DNA from 3 places in the Vandammella animalimorsus genome. Region 1 is predicted to be linked to each of the others. Evidence: predicted binding sites of a transcription regulator. Region 1 holds the regulator's gene; each other region holds the start of a gene.
The links. Region 1 encodes sigma-54, which starts transcription at its own class of promoters, with help from an activator protein. Its sites were predicted from a motif close to TGGCANGNAANCTGCTTT; they were not measured.

Region 1 (7,380 bases):
TGACTGGGCCATCAGCCACGACAACCTGCTGCTGGTGGGCCTGGCGCTGACCAGCGCAGCCGTGGCCATCCCCTTTCTGTGGGGCAGCGCCAAGCGCTTTCGTGTCACGGCCACGCGCTGGCGGGGCTTGCGCCTGCGCTTTGGCACGAACTGGAAGGAGATTTACTGGGCCAGCTGGCCGGTGTTTTTGATGGCCGCCAGCTGGTTTTTCGCCTACGTCGGGCTGGACATGATCGCCACCTTCACCTCGCCCAGCCTGCTGGAGGAAACCCGCCCCACGACCTGGCTGGGCCTGAGTCCTGGCAGCTGGGTGCTGATTGCGCTGGCGCTGCTGGTGAGCTGGCTGTGTGTGGTGCGCGTGCTGTTCAACTACCAGCGCTTGCTGGTGCAGCGCAGCTACCTGGGCATCGAAGGCGGCGTGTTCCGCGCCAGCTACTGGGATTTCGTCAAGATCTGGCTGGCCAGCACGCTGATTGGCCTGGTGGGCCTGGCGGTGATGGTCGGCGGTGTGGGCTACGTGCTCGTGCAAAGCGGGCTGGTGCAGGCCTACCAGTGCGCCGTGCAGCTGCAACAACAGCAAACCTATGAGGACTTGCGCGATATGGAGCGGCCCGAGGGCGTGTCTGAGCAGGAGTGGCAGGAGTTTTTGCAGCACATGCAGCGCCAGGCTGAGCAGGCGCAATCGTCCCGAGCGCCGGCATCGCCACAGCAAGGCGGGCAGCAGCCAGGCAGCGCGCTGCCGCAGGCCTGCGAGCAATTCGATCAAGAGCGGCTGGAGGACTGGATTCCATCCATGCAGCAAGTGCTGCTGGCCTTTTTGGGCGGCTTGATCGCGCTGCTGACGGGCCTACAGGCCGCGCTGGCCTACCGCGAGGCGGCCCAGCACCGGTTGGTGTGGAACCGCACCGGCATCAGCGACATCGCGCGCTTTCGTTGCGCTTTGAGCGTGCCGGGCTTCGTCTGGCTGCGCATGCAGAACTGGCTGCTGACGCTGCTCACGCTGGGCTTTTACCGGCCCTTTGCCCGGGTGCGCGAATACCGCGCCAAGTGGAACTCCACCACCGTCTACATCCGTGGCGGCGTCTCGCAGATCAAGAGCCTGCTGGTGATTCAGCAGGAAGGCGGCGCGCTGGCCGATGCCGTTGCCGACTTTGCCGGTTTTGACATCATCTCCTGAGCTCTCATGCCCGCCCATCGCGCCACCGCCCCTGCCCCGGCTGCACAGCCTGGCCGCGCCCTCAAGGCCTTGTGGTATGACGGCCTGAGCAGCCGCGGCCGGCGCGTGCTGGTCATGATCGAGCCGGCCGCTGGTGGCCCGCAGCTGGTGATCGAGCCTCTGGATGCAGCCGGCGATGGCCTGTGCCTGGCGCACCGCCAGGTGCAATGGCCGCAAACCTATGGCCGCGGCGCGGCGCAAAACCGCCTGACCGTGGCCCTGGGCGAGCACGGCACGCTGGAGGTGCAAAGCGCCGCGCAATGGCACGAGGCCTACAACCGCGCAGGCGGCAAGCGCAAAGTGGCCGAGCGCCTGCAACTGGGCTGGAAGCTGCTGCTGGGCTTTACCGCCGCCAGCGTGCTGCTGCTGGTGCTGCTCTTTCGCTATGGCACGCCGATGGTGGCCACGCAGCTGGCGCGCTTCGTGCCCATTGGCTGGGAGTTGGAGATCAGCCAGCAAGCGTTGGCCCAGCTCGATGGCAAGGTGTTCAGGCCCAGCGGCCTGCCGGCCGCGCGCCAGCTGGCGCTGCGCCAGCGCTTTGAGGCCATGCTGGCCGACATCCCCGAGCCATTGCGCCGCTACCGCAGCTACCAGCCGATGTGGCGGCTGGAGTTTCGCGCCAGCGAGCTCATCGGCGCCAATGCGCTGGCCTTTCCCGGCGGCGTGATGGTGCTCACCGATGGCATGGTGGCCCTGGCCGACAAGCACAAGCTGGGCGATGACGCGCTGCTGGGCGTGCTGGCGCACGAAATCGGCCACATCGTGCACCGCCACTCCAGCCGCGCGCTGATCGAGCAGACCGTGCTCAATGCCGTGCTGAGCATGGCGCTCAGCGACGTCTCCGGCTGGGTGGCGCTGGCCAGCACCAGCCTGACCACGCTGGCCTACAGCCGCGCACACGAGCGCGAGGCCGACTGCTTTTCCATGGCGCTGATGCGCCACCAGAAGATGGACACGCGCCCGCTGGCCAAGCTGTTTGCCGCCGTGACCGAAACCCCCATGCCCACATCACAGGGGCAGGGCCAGGCTGGCCGCAAGTCGGGCGCAGCTTGGGATTGGCTGTCCACCCATCCCGACTCGGGCATGCGCATCGCCGACTTCCAGTCCGGCCAGGCCATGCAGTGCGACCTGCGCACCGGGCGCTTGCGCTGAGAGCGCACGCTATGACCGGCGCGCTTGCAGGTCAAAGCGAAACAGCCGGCAGTCGATGGGGCCGTTCCACATGGGCACGCGGCGCGACTCCTTCAGGCGCAGCTTGCCCGGCAGCTTCATGTCCGGGCTGAGCAGCCAGGCCGTCCAGCCGCCGTAGTGGCTTTTCCAGTGCGCAGCCAGCTGGGCGAAGAAGGCTGCGCCGTCGTCGTCGCTGCTGAATTCACGCGCTGAAAAGCCCACTTGCTTGCGCGCCTGCAGGTTACGCCCGGCGCTGCCGGCGGCGTCGATGCGCGTGCCGTAGGGCGGGTTGAGCAGCAGGATGCCCGGCTGCGCGCAGGGCGGCAGGCGCTGCAACAGGTCGCCGCCGCGCAATTGCACGGCCTGGGCCACGCCGGCGCGCTCGGCATTGCGGCGCGCGAAATCGACCATGCGGTGTGCGATGTCGCTGCCAAAGACGGGCGCGGCCGGCGCGCGGCGCTGCGCCAGGGCCTGCTCGCGCAGCTGTTGCCAGTGCTGCGGCTGGTGCGGCAGCAAGTGCTCGAAGGCAAAGCGGCGCTGCAGGCCCGGGGCGATGTTGCAGGCCATTTGCGCGGCCTCGATGGCGATGGTGCCGCTGCCGCAGCAGGGGTCGTACAGCGGCAGCGGGGCGTCCGACAGCGGTTGCCAGCCAGTGGCGGCGATCATGCTGGCAGCCAGGGTCTCCTTCAGCGGCGCATCGCCCTTGTCTTCGCGCCAGCCGCGCTTGAACAGCGGCGCGCCGCTGGTGTCGATGGCCAGCTGCTGGGTTTGAGCATCCAGGTGCAGGTGGATGCGCACCTGCGGGCGCTGGGTGTCCACGCTGGGGCGCTGGCCCTGCCGGGCGCGAAAGCGATCGGCCACGGCATCCTTGATGCGCAGCGCGGCGAAGTTCAGGCTTTTGAGCGGGCTGCGCTGGGCCGTGGCCTCGATCTTGAAGGTCTGCCCGGGCGTGAACCATTGCTCCCAGGGCACCTGGGCGGCCAGGGCATAGAGATCGTCCTCGCGCTGGTAGGGGCCTTGCGCCAGCACGATGAGCACGCGCTGCGCGATGCGGCTGTGCAGGTTCAGCTGCATGGCCAGGGCCAGCAGCTGCTGGCTGTCGGCGCTGGGGTGGATGGCCAGGCCGGCGCGCTGCAGCGTCAGCGCTGCCTCGGGCAGGCCGGTGATGCGCTGCACCTCGGCGCCCAGCAGCGCCTCGGTGTGCGCGGCGCAGGGCAGGAACAAATAGGGCACGGGCTGCGCAGCCTGGCGCGCAGCAGCGGGCGCGGGAGTGGATGCAGGCGCAGGTGCAGGGCGGGGCGATGGGGGGCGGGAGGCGGTGGTCACAGGCTTTTGCGCAGATTGGCGGGGGCGATGCGCAGCGCCTCGCGGTATTTGGCCACGGTGCGGCGCGCGCATTCGATGCCCTGCTCCTTGAGCAGGTTGGCGATTTGGCTGTCCGAAAGCGGCTGGCTGGGGTCTTCGGCACTGATCCATTGCTTGATCAGCGCGCGCACGGCGGTGCTGGAGGCGCTGGCGCCGCTGTCGGTCTCCAGTCCAGAGCCGAAGAAGTATTTGAGCTCGAAAGTGCCTTGCGGCGTGGCCATGTACTTGGCCGTGGTCACGCGCGAGATGGTCGATTCGTGCATGCCCAGCTCCTGCGCGATGTCGCGCAACACCAGCGGCCGCATGGCGGTGGGGCCATGCACGAAGAAGTCGTGCTGGCGCGCGACGATGGCCTTGGATACGCGCAGGATGGTGTCAAAGCGCTGCTGGATGTTCTTGATGAACCAGCGCGCCTCCTGCACGCGCTGCTGCAGCTCGGCGTGGCTGCTGCTGCCGCGCAGTGCCTGGGCATAGACCTCGTGCACGCGCAGGCGCGGCATGACGTCGGGGTTGATGCGCACCACGAAGTCGCCGCTTGGCGCGCCGCGCTGCTGGCCGGTCTGTGCGGCGTGCACCAGCACGTCGGGCACGATGGCATTGCGCTCCACGTCGGCAAAGCGCCTGCCGGGCTTGGGCTCGAGCCGGGCGATCAGCAGCAGCGCGTTGCGCACCTGCTCGGGCTCGGCCTGGGTGAGCTGGCAGAGCTGGCGCACGTCGCGCTTGGCCAGCAGCTCCAGTGGCTGCTGGCACAGCTGCTGCGCCAGGGCCAGCAGCGCGGGTTCGCAGTCGCAGTGCTCGTCGCGCTGCAGCGCGCGCAGCTGCAGTTGCAGGCATTCGGCCAGGTCGCGCGCGCCCACGCCGGCGGGCTCCATGGTGTGCAGCAGGTTCAGCGCCAGCTGGAAGTGGTGCAGCAGCTCGTCCACGTCCTCCAGGCTGCGCGCCAGCGGCAGGGCCAGGTCTTCGAGCGTGTCCTCCAGGTAGCCGTCCTCGTTGAGCGATTCGATCAGAAAGTCCAGCGCGCAGCGGTCCACGGCGTCGAGGAAGAACTCGCCGGCCTGCTGGTGCAGGAAGTCGGCCAGCGAAATGTGCGCGCTGTTGATGTCTGCCGCGTCCACCTCGTCACTCGCGCCTGCTGCGCCGGGTGCGGGCGCATCGCTGCCCCATTCGCCATCGTTTGGGGAAATGTCCATGGAGCCATCGCCGCTCCAGTCCTCGGGCACGGCCTCGAACTCGCGCTCCTCGCTGCCCTGGGCCTGGCCGGTGGCGTCGCTCTCGCCATCGCTCTCTTCGGCAGCGCCGTCATGGCTGCCGACGTGGTCGCCGCCGGGGCTGGTGGGGCCATCGCGCCCCAGCTCTGGCGCGCTGCCGTCTGCGGGCGGGGTATCCAGGCTGGCGTCGCCGTCGCCTTCCTGCAGCTCCAGGAAGGGGTTTTCCTCCAGCATGTGCTCGACCTCTTGCTGCATCTCCAGCGTGGACAGCTGCAGCAGCCGGATCGCTTGCTGCAACTGTGGCGTCAGCGCCAGGTTTTGCGAGGTCTTGAGGGAAACGCCCAGCTTCATGGCCGCGCCTCACATGCGGAAGTTCTCGCCCAGGTAGACGCGGCGCACGTCCGGGTTTTCGATGATGTCCTGCGCCGGGCCGTGCGCCAGCACGGCGCCTTCGCTGATGATGCAGGCGCGGTCGCAAATGCCCAGGGTCTCGCGCACATTGTGGTCGGTGATGAGCACGCCGATGCCGCGCTCCTTGAGAAAGGCGATGCTGCGCTGAATCTCCATCACCGCGATCGGATCCACGCCGGCAAAGGGCTCGTCCAGCAGGATGAAGCGCGGCTGCGTGGCCAGCGCCCGGGCGATCTCGACGCGGCGGCGCTCACCGCCCGAGAGCGACAGCGCCGGCGCGCTGCGCAGATGATCGACGCGCAACTCCTCCAGCAGTTGCTGCAGGCGCTGCTGCACCTCGGCCTTGCTAAGCGGCTTGCCCTGGGCGTCGAACTGCAGCTCCAGCACGGCCTGCACGTTCTCCTGCACCGTCAGGCGGCGAAAGATCGAGGCCTCCTGCGGCAGATAGGACAGACCCAGGCGCGAGCGCTTGTGGATGGGCATGTCGGTGACGTCATGGCCGTCGATGAGGATTTCGCCGCCGTCGCTGCGCACCAGGCCGACGATCATGTAAAACGAAGTGGTCTTGCCCGCGCCGTTGGGCCCGAGCAGGCCTACGACCTCGCCCGGACCCACATCGAGCGAAACGTCCTTGACCACCTTGCGCCCGCCATAGCTTTTCTGCAAGTGGCGCGCCACCAGGCCGATGGCTGGGGCAGCGGCTGCTGCTGGCGTGTCTGGCCCGTGCGGGCCTTGTGTTGCTTGCGTCATGGCTGTGGGTTCAAGGGGCGGTCTGTTGCAGCTCGCTGCTGGGCGCCAGCGGCGTGGCCGGGGCCTTGGCGCCACGGCTGCCACGGTCGCTGCCGCTGCCGGCCTGGCCCGTGGTGCTGGCGCCGATCACGGCGCGCACGCGACCGCCCTGGCCGGCAGGCGCCGAGCCGCTGCTGCTGCCGCCGCGCGCTGCGCCATCGACGCTGAACTGACCGCTGCCATTGTGGTAGACGATCTCGCCGCCGCTGATCTCATCGTTGAGCTGCCCGCCCTGGTAACGGCGCAGCTGCGCCCGGCCCAGCAGCCGCACCCGGTCGGCCTTGCTGTCGTACTCGATGCGCGTGGCCTCGGCCTCCACCGTTTCCTTCGGGGCGCCTTTGGGGGTGTCGCGCTGCTGGCTGAAGAAGGCGCGCCGCCCGCCGCCTGCCTGCACTGTGCCCAGCTGGCTGCCATCAGCACGCTGCAGCACATTGAGCGAGTCGCCGCGCAGCACGATGCTGCCTTTGGTGACGACCACGCGGCCGGTGAACACCGTGGTCTGCTTGGCCTCGTCGTGGCGCAACGAATCGGCTTCGATGTTCATGGGCTGGGCGCGGTCGCTGGCCAGCGCGTGCGCTTGAGGCTGGGGCAAGGCCAGAGCCAACAGCACGACGCTGGCGGTGGCCAAGGGGAGGAACAGGGTCTTGCTCATTGCGGCATGAATTTTGCTTATGGGGTGCGCCAGATTCTAGGGCTTGTTCACCCGCCAGCGGGCTTTGCCCCTTAGTGGCTGCATAGCGCCAGGGCATGGCGCGGCAACAGGCCATAAAATCGCCGCGCCCTCAGAGCCTGTGCAAGGTCTGCATGAATCCAGCGGCCAGTGAGCCTTGCGATTCATGCAGGCCTTGCTTGATGGGCGCGCTTGTTTTGCCAGGCACGGCCTGCGCCCCGAATGAATCTATGAAGCCACGCACCATTTTCGTCACCACTGCCTTGCCGTATGCGAACGGCACTTTCCACATCGGCCACATCATGGAATACATCCAGGCCGACATCTGGGTGCGCTTTCAGCGCATGCAGGGCCACCGGGTGGATTTTGTGGGCGCTGACGATGCCCACGGCGCGCCCATCATGATCGCGGCGCAGAAGGCGGGACAGACGCCCGAGCAGTTCGTGGCCGCCATTGCTGCCGGCCGCAAGCAGTATCTGGATGGTTTTTACATCAGCCATGACCACTGGCATTCAACCCACAGCCCGGAGAACACCGAGCTGGCGCAACAG
Region 2 (7,380 bases), on a different contig from region 1:
AGCGGCTTGCGGCGGTGGTTGATGGACAGGATGGTCTTGGCGCGCGAGCCGCTGACCAGCACCTGGAACCTGGGGTCTGATTTGAATTGCTCCACGCCGCGCTGCGCCACGCGCGGGAAGCAGTCCACATCGCCGGCCAGCAGGCTGGCCACGTGGGCCGCAGGGTCGGCGATGAAGCGGAAAGTGGCCGTCTTGATGGGCAGCTGCGCCGCGCGCGGCGAATCGTCCCAGCGCTGCAGGGTCAGCGCCGTGCCGCGATTCCAGCGCGCCAGCCGGTAGGGGCCGGTGCCGACGGGGGCGCTGGCGTTTTTCGCCACGCTCTGAGGCTCGACGATGATGGCCGTGGCCTGGCCGAGCACGAACAGCAGATCGGGCTCAATCACTTCGTTGCGGATGCGTACGGTGTACTCGTCCACCACATCGGTGCTGAGCTTGGCAAAACGCGCTTTGTCTTTGTTGGTGCTCTTTTCCGCCTTGGCGCGATCGAAGCTGAACTTGACCGCAGCGGCATTGAAGGGTTGGCCGTTATGAAACTGAGCATCACGGCGCAGGCGGAAAGTGTAGGTATGCAGATCGGGCGAGACTTCCCAGCTTTCGGCCAGCAGCGGGGCTACGCTGCCGTCGGGGTTGATCTTGGTCAGGGTCTCGTAGATGTTGTAGAGCGTCACTTCGCTGACAGCCGCAGCGGCGCTGATTGTGGGGTCCAGCCCGGGCGGCTCCAGCACCATGCCGATGGTGATGCTGGACTTGTCGGCCTTGTCCGCGCCAGCGCTGCGCGGGGCGGCGTGCAGGGCTGTGAGCGGGCTGGCTGCGCCAGTGGCGGCCAGCCAGGCGGCGCTGGAGGCCAGAAGGGTTCGCCGTTTCATCATTGCGATGGTCTCTCCAAAATCAGTGGGGCGCGCATTATTCCATGAGCGCTGCATGGGCGCTCAAGGGACTGAAGGCTCAGCCCTGACTACGCAAGGCCAGCAGCCAGCGGTCCAGAATGCCTGCCACCAGCGCGGGTTGCTCCAGCGTGCTGAGATGGCCGCATTGGGGCACGATGTGCAGCTGCCGCAGCGGCGCGGCGGCGGCGCTGCCGCTGGCCTGGCGCGCCTGGTCGCCGGCCAGCAGCGCGGCGTGGATTTCCTCGGCCAAGGCCGGCGGGGTGAGCTGATCCTCAGCGCCGACCAGCACCAGGCTGGGGCAGCGGATGTGCGCCAGGCTGGGGCGCGAGTCGCAGCGCTGCATGATGGCCGTTTGCTGGCGCAGGTAGGCGGCCACGCCAGTGTCCTGCGCCATGGCTTGCACTGCGGCGCGCAGCGCCTCATCGTCGGCGCGGCTGGCATGTACGGAGCGCGGGAAATTCAGCTCGATGGCCAGGGCCAGCTTGTCCTGGCGGGCCAGCTCCATCACGCGCAGGCGCAGCGCGCGGGCCTCATCGCTGTCGGCGCGCGCCGAGGAGTCGAGGATGGCCAGCGCAGCCACCCGCTCGGGCGCCTGGCGCAGGATTTCAAAGGCAATGTAGCCGCCCATGGACAGGCCCATGAGCACGAAGCGCGGCGGCGCATCGCGCAAGATGGCGCGGGCCATCTCGGCCATGCTGTCGTGCTCGGTGGTCTGCGCCAGCGTCACCGGGCCATGGCGCCACAGCGTGGGCAGCTGCGGGGCAAACAGGGCGGGGGAGCAAGCCAAGCCTGGCACCAGCAGCGTGGGCAGGGTGTTGGCGATGGCTGGCGGCAGTGCGGGTGATGAGGGTGAGGTGGTGCTGGTATTCATGCGTTCATGCAAGGGCTGCGGCCAATTGCGCGGCAATTTCTGCGATGGAGTCGAAATAACCATCGGCGGCAACCTGCTCGATCGGCTCGCCATGATTGAAGCCGTAGCGCAGCAGGGCGATGGCGCAGCCGGCTGCGCGCGCGGCAGCGGCGTCGTTGGCTGAGTCGCCAATCATCAGCACCTGCTGCGGCGCCTGGCCCAGGCGCTCACAGGCCTGCAGCAGCGGGTAGGGGTCGGGCTTGCGCCGCGCGAAGCTGTCGCCAGCGTAGAGAAATTCGATCTGCCCGGCCAGGCCGGTGGCGTTCAGCAGCGGTCGGGCCAGGCGCATGGGCTTGTTGGTGACCACCGCCATCGGCAGGCCCAGCGCCTGCAGGGCCTGCAGCCCTTCGCGCACTCCAGGGTAGACCTTGGCATGTTCGTGGCCGGCATTGTCATAGCCGATGAAATACAGCCGCATGGCCTCATCGAAGCGCTGCGCCACGGCCTGCTCGTCATGCGGCAGACCGGCTTGAGCCAAGGCACTGGCCAGGATGCTGCGCACCAGGTGCTCAGAGCCCTTGCCGATGGTGCGTGCAATGGTGGCGCGCGTGGTGGGCGGCAGCTGCAGGCTGTGCAGCATGTGGCCCAGGGCCAGCTCGAACTCATCCAGCGTATCGATCAGGGTGCCGTCCAGATCCAGCAGGACGGCATGGATGGGGCGTGCGCCCAGCTGGGCGCGGGCGCTGCGGTGCGTGTGGCTCATGGCAAGCGGGGGCGGGCGGGTGGCGGCGAGTGGCGGCGTTTTGGCGCAAAAGTCTCATGGCGGCCTCATGGCGGCCGGGCTGCGCCGGGCGGCTGGCGATAATACGGCAATGGCTGTTGTAACCCTGAACAAAACCCCCTGGCACCACCATTTTCTGGGCGTGTTCCAGCGCTTTGATGGCTGGCTGATTGCCGCCATTTTGTTTTTGGCGGCCCTGGGGCTGATCGCCATGTATTCAGCCGGCTTCGACCATGGCGCGCGCTTTGGCGACCACGCGCGCAACATGGCGCTGGCTGCGGCGATTCTGTTCGTGCTGGCGCAAATCCCGCCCCAGCGGCTGATGGCGCTGGCCGTGCCTTTGTACCTGGCCGGGCTGCTGCTGCTGCTGGGGGTGGAGTTCTTCGGCATTGCGCGCAAGGGGGCGCAGCGCTGGCTCAACGTCGGCGTGGTGATCCAGCCCAGCGAGATCATGAAAATCGCCGCGCCGCTGATGCTGGCCTGGTGGTTCCAGCTGCGCCCCACGCCGCTGCGCGCCACGGATTTCGTCGTCGCCATGGCGCTGCTGGCCCTGCCTGTGGGGCTGATTCTGCGCCAGCCCGATCTGGGCACGGCCCTGCTGGTGCTGGGCGCCGGGCTGGCGGTGATTTTCTTTGCCGGCCTGCCCTGGAAGCTGGTGTTGCCGCCAGTGCTGCTGGCGCTGCTGGGCGTGGCGGCCATCATCGGCTTTGAGCCCTACCTGTGCCAGGACGGCGTGGATTGGGTGGTGCTGCACGATTACCAGAAAACCCGCGTCTGCACGCTGCTGGACCCGTACAACGACCCGCTGGGCAAAGGCTTTCACATCATCCAGGGCATGATCGCCATTGGCTCGGGCGGCATGTGGGGCAAGGGCTTCATGGCTGGCACGCAAACCCATTTGGAATTCATCCCCGAGCGCACCACGGACTTCATCTACGCCGCCTTTGCCGAGGAATTCGGCCTGCTGGGCACGCTGGCGCTGCTGCTGGGCTTCCTGTTTTTGATCTACCGCGCGCTGTGGATCGCCCTGCGCGCCAAGACGCTGTTCGGCCGCCTGATGGCCGCAGCCGTGGCGATGATTTTCTTCACCTACGCCTTCGTCAACATGGGCATGGTGATGGGCATCCTGCCCGTGGTGGGCGTGCCGTTGCCTTTCATCAGCTATGGCGGCACAGCCATGGTGACGCTGGGCCTGGCGCTGGGCATTTTGATGTCCGTGGCCCGCGACGCCGCCATTGTGCCGCCGACCATCGAGTTCTCGGCCCGGCGTTTGTGAGTGCCTGCCCGCGAATTCCTCGCGCCGCGTTTCCCCCAGAGTCGGGCCACTTCTGGCCCATGCGCACAGAGAATTTGAACAGGCACTGAGTGCCTGGTCTTGGACGCGATGCAGGGTCGCCTGGCGGCGCAAGCCCTGGGGCATGGCAAGCGTGCAAGCGCGCAGGTGCGCCCGGATAGGGCGCCGAGACAGGCCCTGGGCCTGGCGTGCACCAAAGTGAAGCGCGCGCCCTATCCTGGTGCGCAGCTGCGCCAAGATGCACGCGCAGGTGCGCGCTGCCATCTGCCCAGGCTGTGCGCTGGGCACAAGGCAGAAAGCCGCGCCTGTACAGGGCGCGGCGCCTGTTTTTGCTGCTTGCCTGGGGCCAGGCTGCCGCCCTGGCACGAGTTTTGCGATGGATGCACTCCGAACCCACTGAGTTTCCCCAGCGAACAGGAGTGCCCCATGGCAAGAACAATCGACGACGTTATGAAGATGGTGCAGGACAACGACATCAAGTTCGTTGATTTCCGCTTCACCGACACCCGTGGCAAAGAGCAGCACGTCACCGTGCCGGTGTCCCATTTCGATGAGGACAAGTTCCACAGCGGCCATGCGTTCGATGGTTCTTCGGTGGCGGGCTGGAAGGGCATTGAAGCCTCGGACATGTTGCTCATGCCCGACCCCGGCACTGCCAACATCGACCCTTTCTTCGAAGAGCCCACGCTGCTGCTCACCTGTGACGTGGTGGATCCGGCCGACGGAACTCCCTACGAGCGCGACCCGCGCAGCATTGCCAAGCGCGCCGAGGCCTATCTGAAAGCTTCCAGCCTGGGCGACACCGCCTACTTCGGCCCCGAGCCGGAGTTCTTCCTCTTTGACGGCGTGCGCTGGGAAAACAGCCCCGGCAAGGCTGGCTTCGAGATCGAGGAGTACGAAGCGCCCTGGAACACCGGCGCGCGGCTCGAAGGCGGCAACCGCGGCCACCGCCCCACGGTCAAGGGCGGCTATTTTCCTGTGCCGCCGGTGGACAGCACGCAGGACATGCGCGCCGAAATGTCGTTGGTGCTTGAGTCACTGGGCATCCCCGTGGAGGTGTTTCACCACGAAGTGGCTGGCGCAGGCCAGAATGAAATCGGCACGAAGTTCAGCACCCTGGTTCAGCGCGCGGACTGGACGCAGCTGCAAAAGTACGTCATCCACAACGTGGCCAACCTGTACGGCAAGACGGCCACCTTCATGCCCAAGCCCATCGTGGGCGACAACGGCTCGGGCATGCACGTGCACCAATCGGTCTGGAAGGACGGCAAGAACCTCTTTGCCGGCGAGGGCTACGCGGGCCTGTCGGACTTTGCGCTGTACTACATCGGCGGCATCATCAAGCACGCGCGCGCGCTCAACGCCATCACCAACCCCGGCACCAACAGCTACAAGCGCCTGGTGCCCGGCTTTGAAGCGCCGGTCAAGCTTGCCTACTCGGCCAAGAACCGCTCGGCCTCCATCCGCGTGCCCTTTGTCAGCAACCCCAAGGCGCGGCGCGTGGAAGCGCGCTTTCCCGATCCGCTGATGAACCCCTACCTGGGCTTTGCCGCGCTGCTCATGGCCGGGTTGGACGGGGTGGAAAACAAAATCCACCCCGGCGAGGCGGCCACCAAAGACCTGTACCACCTGCCGCCCGAAGAAGACGCGCTGATTCCCACCGTCTGCCACAGCCTGGACCAGGCGCTCGAAGCGCTGGACGCCGACCGGGCTTTCCTCACCAAAGGCGGCGTGTTCACCGACGCCATGCTGGATGCCTACATCGAGCTGAAGATGGGCGAAGTCACGCGCTTTCGCCAGGCCGTGCACCCGCTGGAATTCGAGATGTATTACTCGCTGTAAAGCCCTGGCGGCAAGGCTTGGGCCGCAGCGGCATTGCCAGCCGCCGCCAATCCGACCCACCGAAGCGCCCCACCGAAAACCGAACAAGAAGGAGTACGCCATGAGTCAGGCGTCTGAAGCGCAGCCACTGCGCCAGCAGGGTTTGTATGACCCATCCCACGAACACGATGCTTGCGGCGTGGGCTTTGTGGCCCACATCAAGGGCGCCAAAAGCCATGCCATCGTCACCCAGGCGCTGCAAATCCTGGAAAACCTTGACCACCGCGGCGCGGTGGGCGCCGACCCGCTGATGGGCGATGGCGCGGGCATTCTGATCCAGATCCCCGATGCGCTGTACCGCGCGGAAATGGCCGCGCAGGGCGTGGCGCTGCCGCCTGCGGGCGAGTACGGCGTGGGCATGGTGTTTCTGCCCAAGGAACACGCCAGCCGCCGCGCCTGCGAGCAGGAGCTTGAGCGCGCCATCAAGGCCGAGGGCCAGACGCTGCTGGGCTGGCGCGACGTGCCGGTAGACCGCGCCATGCCCATGAGCGCGGCGGTGCGCGAGAAGGAGCCCGTGATCCGCCAGGTCTTCATTGGCCGCGGCGGCGACGTGATCGTGCAGGACGCGCTGGAGCGCAAGCTGTACGTGATCCGCAAGACCGCCAGCGCCGCCATCCAGCGCCTGGGGCTCAAGCACAGCAAGGAATACTACGTGCCCAGCATGAGCAGCCGCACCGTGATCTACAAGGGCCTGCTGCTGGCCCACCAGGTGGGCACGTATTACCTGGACTTGCAGGATGCGCGCTGCGTCTCCGCCCTGGGGCTGGTGCACCAGCGCTTTTCCACCAACACCTTCCCCGAGTGGGCGCTGGCGCACCCCTACCGCTACGTGGCGCACAACGGCGAGATCAACACCGTCAAGGGCAACTACAACTGGATGCGCGCGCGCGAGGGCGTGATGCGCAGCCCGGTGCTGGGCGATGACCTGCACAAGCTCTACCCCATCAGCTTTGCCGGCCAGTCCGACACGGCCACCTTCGACAACTGCCTGGAGCTGCTGACCATGGCGGGCTACCCGCTCAGCCAGGCCATGATGATGATGATTCCCGAGCCGTGGGAGCAGCACGCGGGCATGGACGCGCGCCGCCGCGCCTTCTACGAATACCACGCGGCCATGCTGGAGCCGTGGGACGGCCCGGCATCCGTGGTTTTCACCGATGGCCGCCAGATCGGCGCCACGCTAGACCGCAACGGCCTGCGGCCCTCGCGCTACTGGGTCACCGACGACGACCTGGTCATCCTCGGCTCCGAAGCGGGCGTGCTGCCCATTGACGACAGTCGCATCGTGCGCAAATGGCGCCTGCAACCGGGCAAGATGCTGCTGATCGACCTGGAGCAGGGCCGCATGATCGACGACGAGGAGATCAAGGCCGGCGTGGCCGGCGCCAAGCCCTACCCGCAGTGGATCGACAACCTGCGCGTGCGCCTGGACAGCGTGCCCGCCCCGGCCGCTGTGGCCGCCGCGCCGTTGCCTGCGCACGCACTGGCGCTGCGCCAGCGCCAGCAGCTGTTCGGCTTCACGCAGGAAGACCTCAAATTCCTGCTCGCGCCCATGGCTGCACACGGCGAAGAAGGCATTGGCAGCATGGGTAACGACAGCCCGCTGGCCGTGCTCTCGCCGCGCAGCAAGCCGCTGTACAACTACTTCCGCCAGCTCTTCGCGCAGGTCACCAACCCGCCCATCGAC
Region 3 (7,380 bases), on a different contig from region 1:
GTAGAGCGTGGTGCCCGTGGCCTGGGCCGTGGCCTGGGCGTCGAGCAATTGCACCGGCGCGCCCAGCGCCTGCCATTGCTGGTGGCGCTGGCGGATTTCCTCCAGCCCGCTGGCGCCGACAGCGCAATGCAGCGTGCCACGGTGCACGGCCTCGCAGTCCATGCCGTGCTTGTCCACCAGCGCGTAGACCAACTGCGGCGCCTGGCCCAGCAATTGCAGCAGGCGCGGGCCATAGATGGGGCCGAGCAGCTCGGGCAGGCGCTGGGGCATGACCCACAGGCCGGCGTTGACCAGGCCGACGTTGCGCCCGGCAGCGCCAAAGCCGACCTCCTGGGCCTCCAGCAACACCACGCGCGCGCCGCCTTCGCTCAAATGCAGTGCGGCGGACAGCCCGGTGTAGCCCGCGCCGACGATGGCCACATCGGCCTCGGCCAAGCCTTCAAGCGCGCTGGTGGCCGGTGCGGGCGGGGCGCTGGCAGCCCACAGGCCGTGGCTGCGGCGGCGATTCTGCACTTGCGGCGCAGGGCTTGGCTTGGGCAAATCGGTCATGGCGATGGTGTGCGGCTCAGCCTGTCAGGCGCAGGCCGCGGCGGCGGAGCGGCATTGCGCAAACTGCAGCTGCAGCTGCTGCAGCGAATCGGCCTCGGCACGGGCGTAGAGCTCGATCTCGTCGAGCACCGGCGCCTGCAGCGCCTGCTCGAACGCGGCCTGGGCGGCGTTGGCGGCATAGCTTTTTTGCTCGGCGCCGCCCAGATTGGATTGGAAGATGCCCGCCGCGCTGACGGGCAGGAAGTCTTCATACGTGATGGGGCTGGCCTGCACCGCGCCGCAGGCGATGGCCTGCTCCAGATCCAGTGGCGCATCGTTGGCCTGGGCCAGGCGCTGCAGCTGGGCGGCATCCAGCACGCGGTAGCGGAAAAACGCCAGCCCCTGCTGGCGCAGCTGCTGCAGATCGTCGGGGAACTGGGCGAACACGGCCTGCAGACGCTGGGCATAGCCGGCGTCGGAGCTGCCGACGTTGCCGATCTCGCGCACGCGCGCCAGCAGCGCGTCGTAGAGCTGGCGGCCCTTGCGCGTGAGCGCTGCGCCGCGCTGCTCGATCTCGCCAAAGCGCGCCGTGTGCGTGCCGGCGCTGGCCGTGGCATCGGCGCCCACGAAACGGATGGGCTCCTGCAGCGCCTTGAAGCTGGTCTGGCGCAGCAAGATCGGGTGTTGGCGCGCAGGCGGGCCCTCGACCACATCCTTGGCAGCCATGCCGCGCTCTGGCATGGCGCGCTGCACGGCATCGATGTCCAGCGTGCGCGGCGTGAGGTGGTTGATGTGCGGGCCCTTGAAGCACACCACATCGGCAATCAGGCGGTGCGCATCGTGCAGGCGCTGGTAAGTGGCCGCATCCACCGTGGCCTCGCTGTGCCAGCGGAAGGTGTGCAGCACCTCGGCGACGAACTCGTCGGCCTGCGCCTGGTCCAGGCCGCCGTTGCGCTCGGCCAGCTCCAGCAGCTCGATGGCGCGCGGCGTGAAGATGCGCCGCTGCGCCAGGATCTGCGCGGCCTGCTCGCGCAGCGCAGCATCCTCGATCAGCTCCAGGCGCAGCAGCGAAGTGAAGATGCGAAACGGGTTCTTGCGCAGCGCCTCGTCACTGATGGGGCGAAAGGCCGTGGAATGCACGGGAACGCCAGCGACCGACAAATCGTAGTAACCCACCGGGTGCATGCCCATGACGGCAAAGATGCGCCGCGCCATGGCCAGCTCCTGCGCCGTACCCAGGCGGATGGCGCCGTGGCGCTCCAGATTCAGGCGCCCGAGCTCCTGCTGCGCGGCCAGTGAAGCTTGTTCCTCGGGATTCTTATCCAGGTATTGCGCATTGACCTGGGCCACCAGCTCCAGCAAAGCGCCGTACTGCGGCACCTCATCGCGGTACATGGCCGACATGGCGCTGGAAAAGCGCGTGCGGATTTCATCGGGGCTCAGATGCGCCGCGCCGGGCGTGGTGTTGTGGGCGGATTCGGAAGTGGCAATGGATGCGTTAGATGTCATGGCAGGGGACACATCGTCAACCGCCGGGCGCAAAGCCCTGCGCCCAGGCGGCAGTGATCAGCAGATGGGGAAAACAAAAGCAAAACGCAATGCCAGCGGGCAAGGCACTGAGCCCAACCCGCGCAGCAAAGGGTGTGGATTCTCTGCTGCGGCCCAGACCTCGTCAATCAAGCGCGCAACTGCAGCGACAGGGCCTGACTGCAATTGTTCAGCGCTGACGCTTGAGGTGGCGGTACAAGGTGTTGCGGCTGATGCCCAGGTTGCGTGCGGCTTGGGAGATGTTGCCGCCGGCTTCGGCCACGGAGCGTTGCAGGGCCAGCAGAGTGTGCTGTGCCAGCGGCATGGTGCCGGTGGCGGGCTGCTCTGGCATGGGCTGGGCGGATGCGGGCAGGCCGTTTGGCTGTGGCGCGGGTGGGGTGTGTGGCGCTGGCGGGCGTTGCAGCTCTTGCTGCAGGTCGCCGGGCAGGTGCTGCCAGTCGATGTGCGGGCTGCCTGCGGCCAGCACAGCGGCGGTGCGCAGTGCGCTGTCGAGCTGGCGCAGGTTGCCCGGCCAGGGGTAGTGGCGCAGGGCGTGAGCGAGTTCATCGCCCAGTGTGGGGCAGGTGGTGCGGCCTTGTTCGCGGGCGTGTTGCTGCAGCAGGCGCTGGGCCAGGGCATGCCAGTCGCTGCGCTGGCGCAGCGGCGGCAGGTGCAGGGTCAGGCCGTTGATGCGCCAGTACAGATCGGCGCGCAGGCGCCCGGCGGCCACTTCGGCTTTGAGGTCGCGGTGGCTGGCGCAGATCAGGGCAAAGTCCACGGCCACCGGCTGGCCGCTGCCCAGCGGCGTGACCTGGCGCTCTTGCAGCACGCGCAGCAGCCGCGCCTGCAGCGTCAGGGGCATATCGCCGATTTCGTCCAGCAGCAAGGTGCCGCCGTGGGCCTGGCGGATCAGGCCGGGCGCGCCTTCGCGCCGCGCGCCGGTGAAGGCGCCTGGGGCATAGCCGAACAGTTCGGCTTCGATGAGGTTTTCCGGCAGGGCGGCGCAGTTGACGGCCACCAGTGGCTGCGCGGCGCGGCCGCTGGCCTGGTGGATGGCGCGGGCCAGCACTTCCTTGCCAGTGCCCGATTCGCCGTGCAGCAGCAGGGCGATGGGGTGATCGCAGACTTTGGCGGCCTGCTCCAGCAGGTTGCGCCATTGGGCATCGCCGGTGTCCAGCGCTTGCAGTGGGGCGGGCAGGGAGCTGGGCCGGCGGGAGGTGTCGGGCTGGGCGGGCGTGGCGCAGGCCGTGTCCTGGCGGCGCGCAGGGCTGGCCAACCTTGCGCGGGCATGCAGCTGTGCGGGCTGGCCTGGGGCAGCGCGCTGCAGCACCAGTGGCTGCGCCGCATGGGCGCTGCGCAGCAGTTGCTCCAGGTCGGTCTGGAAGAGGCGCTGCAGATGCAGTTGCCCCAGCCGGGCCGCCTGCAGGCCCAGCAGCTGCAAGGCAGCGGCGTTGGCGCCGGCGATCATCCCTTGCTCGGAGATGGCCAGTACGCCTTCGGCGGCGGTGCCCAAGCCTTCGGGCAATGGGTGCAGATGCAGGTGCAGTTGATGACCGTGGCGGGCCTGGAACAGGCGGTTTTCGATCATGTGCGCGGCCGTGCACACCATGCCGAGCACTTGGGGCGAGGCCGGGCGCCGCTCGCCGGAGAAGTCCAGCACGCCCAGTACTTGCCCATCGGGCGCCCGCACGGGCGCGGCTGCGCAGGAGAGAAAGCCGTTGCATTCGAGGAAGTGCTCGGCCCCGTGCACCATGACGGGGGCGGCTTCGGCCAGTGCGGTGCCGATGGCGTTGGTGCCGCGGTGCGCCTCATGCCAGGAGGCGCCGGGCGCCAGCGCCACGCGCTCGGCGCGTTGCAGGAAGTGCAGATCGCCCAGGGCGTGCAGCAGCAGGCCATCGGCATCGGCCAGGATGACCATGCCGCGATGTTCCCGCGTTTGGCCCATGAGGTAGTCCATCACCGGGCGGGCGTGGGTGAGCAGCTCGTGCTGGCGTTCGGTGGCGCGGGCCAGCTCGAAGCGGCTGTGGTGCGGCGCGGGGGTGCTGCGGGCGAAGGCGTCCAGCCCGGCCTGGACGCTGCGCTGCCACGAGCGTGAGACGTAGGCCAGCGCTGGCGGCAGCAGCTCTTCGGCTGGCAGGGCGCCGGTCTGCAGTGCGTGGCGCGCCTGTTGCAGCAGCGCGTCGGCGCCCGCGGGCGCCAGGCGCTGGCGTGCGGAAAAAGGCATTGCTCCCATGTGGTGTCTCCTTGGGAAAGCCTGGCTTTTGGGTGCCAGGTCTGTGTGCTGCATGGCCTGGCAGATGGCACGTCAGGCGTGGAATGTGGGACAGGCCATGGATTGCGCCCCGTCGTTTTGCGGGGCGGCTGGCATCCTAGCACGCAGGCATTTGACCCTGCTGCCACTGCGCAGTTGCGCCGTTTTGGCGCGCCGGGCTGTGCCAAAACGGTACAGAGTTGCTTGTTTGCAACTGGTGGTGCCAGTACCTACAGCAGCATGTCAGTCGGCCGATAGGGCCTTGGCGAGCGGCGTTGGGGCCGCAGGCGGGCCGATGAAGGCGGATGGCCCTGGGATAAACCCGTAGTTTGCGAATATTGGTATGGATATTGCCTTGTGTGCTGTACTGCCCGCGTGGTGCGCCACGCTGGCAGGCTCTTCACCATCCACGCATTTTCAAAAAGAAGGAGACACGCATGGACGCCAAGGAACTCAAGCGCATGGGCATCGACACCGACTTCCCCTATCGCGCCAGCTACGACAACTACATCGGTGGCAAGTGGGTGCCGCCGGTCAAGGGCGAGTATTTCGAGAACGTCTCGCCCATCACCGGCCAGCCGTTTTGCAAGGTGGCGCGCTCGGGCGCGGAGGACATCGAGCTGGCGCTGGATGCGGCGCACGCGGCCTTCCCGAAGTGGGCCGCGACTTCGCCGCAGGAGCGCGCCAACACCTTGCTGCGCATCGCCGACCGCATGGAGCAGAACCTCAAGCGCCTGGCCGTGGCCGAGACCATCGACAACGGCAAGCCGCTGCGCGAGACCATGGCCGCCGACGTGCCGCTGGCGATCGACCACTTCCGCTACTTCGCCGGCTGCCTGCGCGCGCAGGAGGGCGGCATTTCCGAGATCGACCACGACACCGTGGCCTACCACTTCAACGAGCCGGTGGGCGTGGTCGGGCAGATCATTCCGTGGAACTTCCCGCTCTTGATGGCGGCCTGGAAGCTGCCGGTGGCGCTGGCCGCGGGCTGTACCGTGGTGCTCAAGCCTGCCGAGCAGACGCCCGCTTCCATCATGCTGCTGATGGAGCTGATTGGTGACTTGCTGCCGCCGGGCGTGGTCAACGTGGTCAACGGCTTCGGCAAGGAGGCGGGCGAGGCGCTGGCTACATCCAAGCGCATCGCCAAGGTGGCCTTCACCGGCTCCACCCCGGTGGGCAAGCACATTCTCAAGTGCGCGGCGGAAAACCTCATCCCCAGCACCGTGGAGCTGGGCGGCAAAAGCCCCAACATCTTCTTTGCCGACGTGATGGACCACGACGACGCCTTTCTGGACAAGGCGCTGGAAGGGCTGTCGATGTTCGCGCTCAACCAGGGCGAGGTCTGCACCTGCCCCTCGCGCATCCTGGTGCAGGAGTCGATCTACGAGAAGTTCATTGACAAGGCTGTCAAGCGCGTGCAGGCGATGAAGCTGGGCCACCCGCTCGATGCCAACACCATGGTGGGCGCGCAGGCCTCGCAGCAGCAGATGGACAAGATCCTGGGCTACTTCGATGTGGGTCAGAAAGAAGGCGCCAAGGTGCTCACCGGCGGCGCCCGCAGCCGCCCCGGCGAGGGCATCAACGAGGGCTTTTACGTGCAGCCGACCATGCTGTTCGGCCAGAACGACATGCGCGTGTTCCAGGAGGAAATCTTCGGCCCGGTGGCCTCGGTCACCACCTTCAAGGACGAGGAAGAGGCCCTGGCCATTGCCAACGACACCATCTTCGGCCTGGGCGCCGGGGTGTGGACGCGCAGCGGCACCCGCGCCTACCGCATGGGCCGCGGCATCCAGGCCGGGCGGGTGTGGACCAACTGCTACCACCTCTACCCGGCGCACGCGGCCTTTGGCGGCTACAAGCAATCGGGCATCGGGCGAGAGAACCACAAGATGGCGCTCAAGCACTACCAGCAGACCAAGTGCCTGCTGGTGAGCTACAGCGCCAACGCGCTGGGGTTCTTCTGACCGCTGCGGCCCAGGCCGATGGCGCGATGCCCGTCTGCTTCGCGGGCGCGCGCCGCGCGGCGGCCCAGGCGGGCTGGCATGCGCCGAAACGGCGGGCAGCTTGCCCGCCGTTTTTTCTTGGGAGCCTTTTGGAAAGGTATCCGTTATGAGCGAATCCATCCACGATGACGACCCCGGCTTCGGCGTCTTCCACGCGGGCGAGCTGCAAGCCCATCAGCGCTATGGCGCGGCGCGCCTGACGCGCGGGCTGGCCGCCTCGGTGCGCGACCGGCTCAACCCGCGCCTGATCGCGTTTCTCAAGGCCCAGCCCTTTTTCTTCATCGCCACCGCCAATGACCGCGGCGATTGCGATTGCAGCTATCGGGGCCGCCAGCACGCCCCGCCGAACGACCCGGAGCCGCTGCTGGCCGTGCCCGATGAGCGCACCATCGTCTTCCCCGACTACCCCGGCAACAACTTCTTCAACAGCATCGGCAACCTGCTGACCAACCCGCGCATCGGCATGCTGTTCATCGACTTTGCCAGCGCCACGCGCGTGCGCATCAACGGCACGGCGCGCGTGATCGACGAAGTGGGCGACTATTGGCAGGACTGGCCTTCGGCCGCGCGCCTGATCGAGGTGACGGTGCAGCAGGCCTACCCCAACTGCCGCGCGCGCATCCGGCGCCTGGTGCCCGCCCCCGACTGAGGCGGCGCTTTCCAGCACGCGCTCAGCCTTACTGGCTTGCGCGGCGAATGAAATCTTCGTCTTGCGGCGTGCAGGGGTGGCGCGATTCGATCGGGTAGCCCAGGCCCAGGTAAAGCGCCTGGCGTCGCTGGCCGGCTTGCGTCAGCAGGTTCAAGCCCTCGGCCCCTGCGCACATGCGCACGCGGATGTCTGGCGCGGCGCGCAATGCGTAGGCGCCTTGGGCGCGCACGCGCGGCGCTGCCAGCGCCATGCCCAAAAAACTGTCCCCAGCGAGTTCGTCGGGGACGCGCAGACGGTAGTGCGCGGGCGTGCTGCCATCCAGCGCCATGACCACGGGGTGTTCCGGCTTGTCGCCCCCAGCGCTTTGCTCGGATGTGCTCACGGGCTGGAGCGCGTCGGTCGCCAGGCGCCGGCAGCAGCTG

Region 2: the regulator sigma-54 is predicted to act here: its motif matches at 4,173-4,190, upstream of glnA (type I glutamate--ammonia ligase).
Region 3: the regulator sigma-54 is predicted to act here: its motif matches at 4,646-4,663, upstream of exaC (acetaldehyde dehydrogenase ExaC).

What each region holds. Positions count from the first base shown of each region.
Region 1 is NZ_NTBH01000002.1:209,371-216,750, forward strand. It holds gene CLI93_RS04965 (YjgN family protein) at 1-1,177, shown strand, start outside; gene CLI93_RS04970 (M48 family metallopeptidase) at 1,184-2,368, shown strand; gene CLI93_RS04975 (THUMP domain-containing class I SAM-dependent RNA methyltransferase) at 2,378-3,619, opposite strand; gene rpoN (RNA polymerase factor sigma-54) at 3,709-5,310, opposite strand; gene lptB (LPS export ABC transporter ATP-binding protein) at 5,320-6,120, opposite strand; gene lptA (lipopolysaccharide transport periplasmic protein LptA) at 6,131-6,811, opposite strand; gene metG (methionine--tRNA ligase) at 7,060-7,380, shown strand, end outside.
Region 2 is NZ_NTBH01000013.1:51,724-59,103, reverse strand. It holds gene CLI93_RS14130 (ABC transporter substrate-binding protein) at 1-869, opposite strand, end outside; gene CLI93_RS14125 (alpha/beta fold hydrolase) at 946-1,758, opposite strand; gene gph (phosphoglycolate phosphatase) at 1,763-2,500, opposite strand; gene rodA (rod shape-determining protein RodA) at 2,610-3,794, shown strand; gene glnA (type I glutamate--ammonia ligase) at 4,239-5,654, shown strand; gene CLI93_RS14105 (glutamate synthase-related protein) at 5,755-7,380, shown strand, end outside.
Region 3 is NZ_NTBH01000007.1:109,347-116,726, reverse strand. It holds gene CLI93_RS10970 (NAD(P)/FAD-dependent oxidoreductase) at 1-549, opposite strand, end outside; gene hglS (2-oxoadipate dioxygenase/decarboxylase HglS) at 574-2,037, opposite strand; gene CLI93_RS10960 (sigma-54-dependent Fis family transcriptional regulator) at 2,246-4,288, opposite strand; gene exaC (acetaldehyde dehydrogenase ExaC) at 4,744-6,270, shown strand; gene CLI93_RS10950 (pyridoxamine 5'-phosphate oxidase family protein) at 6,416-6,958, shown strand; gene CLI93_RS10945 (hypothetical protein) at 6,987-7,380, opposite strand, start outside.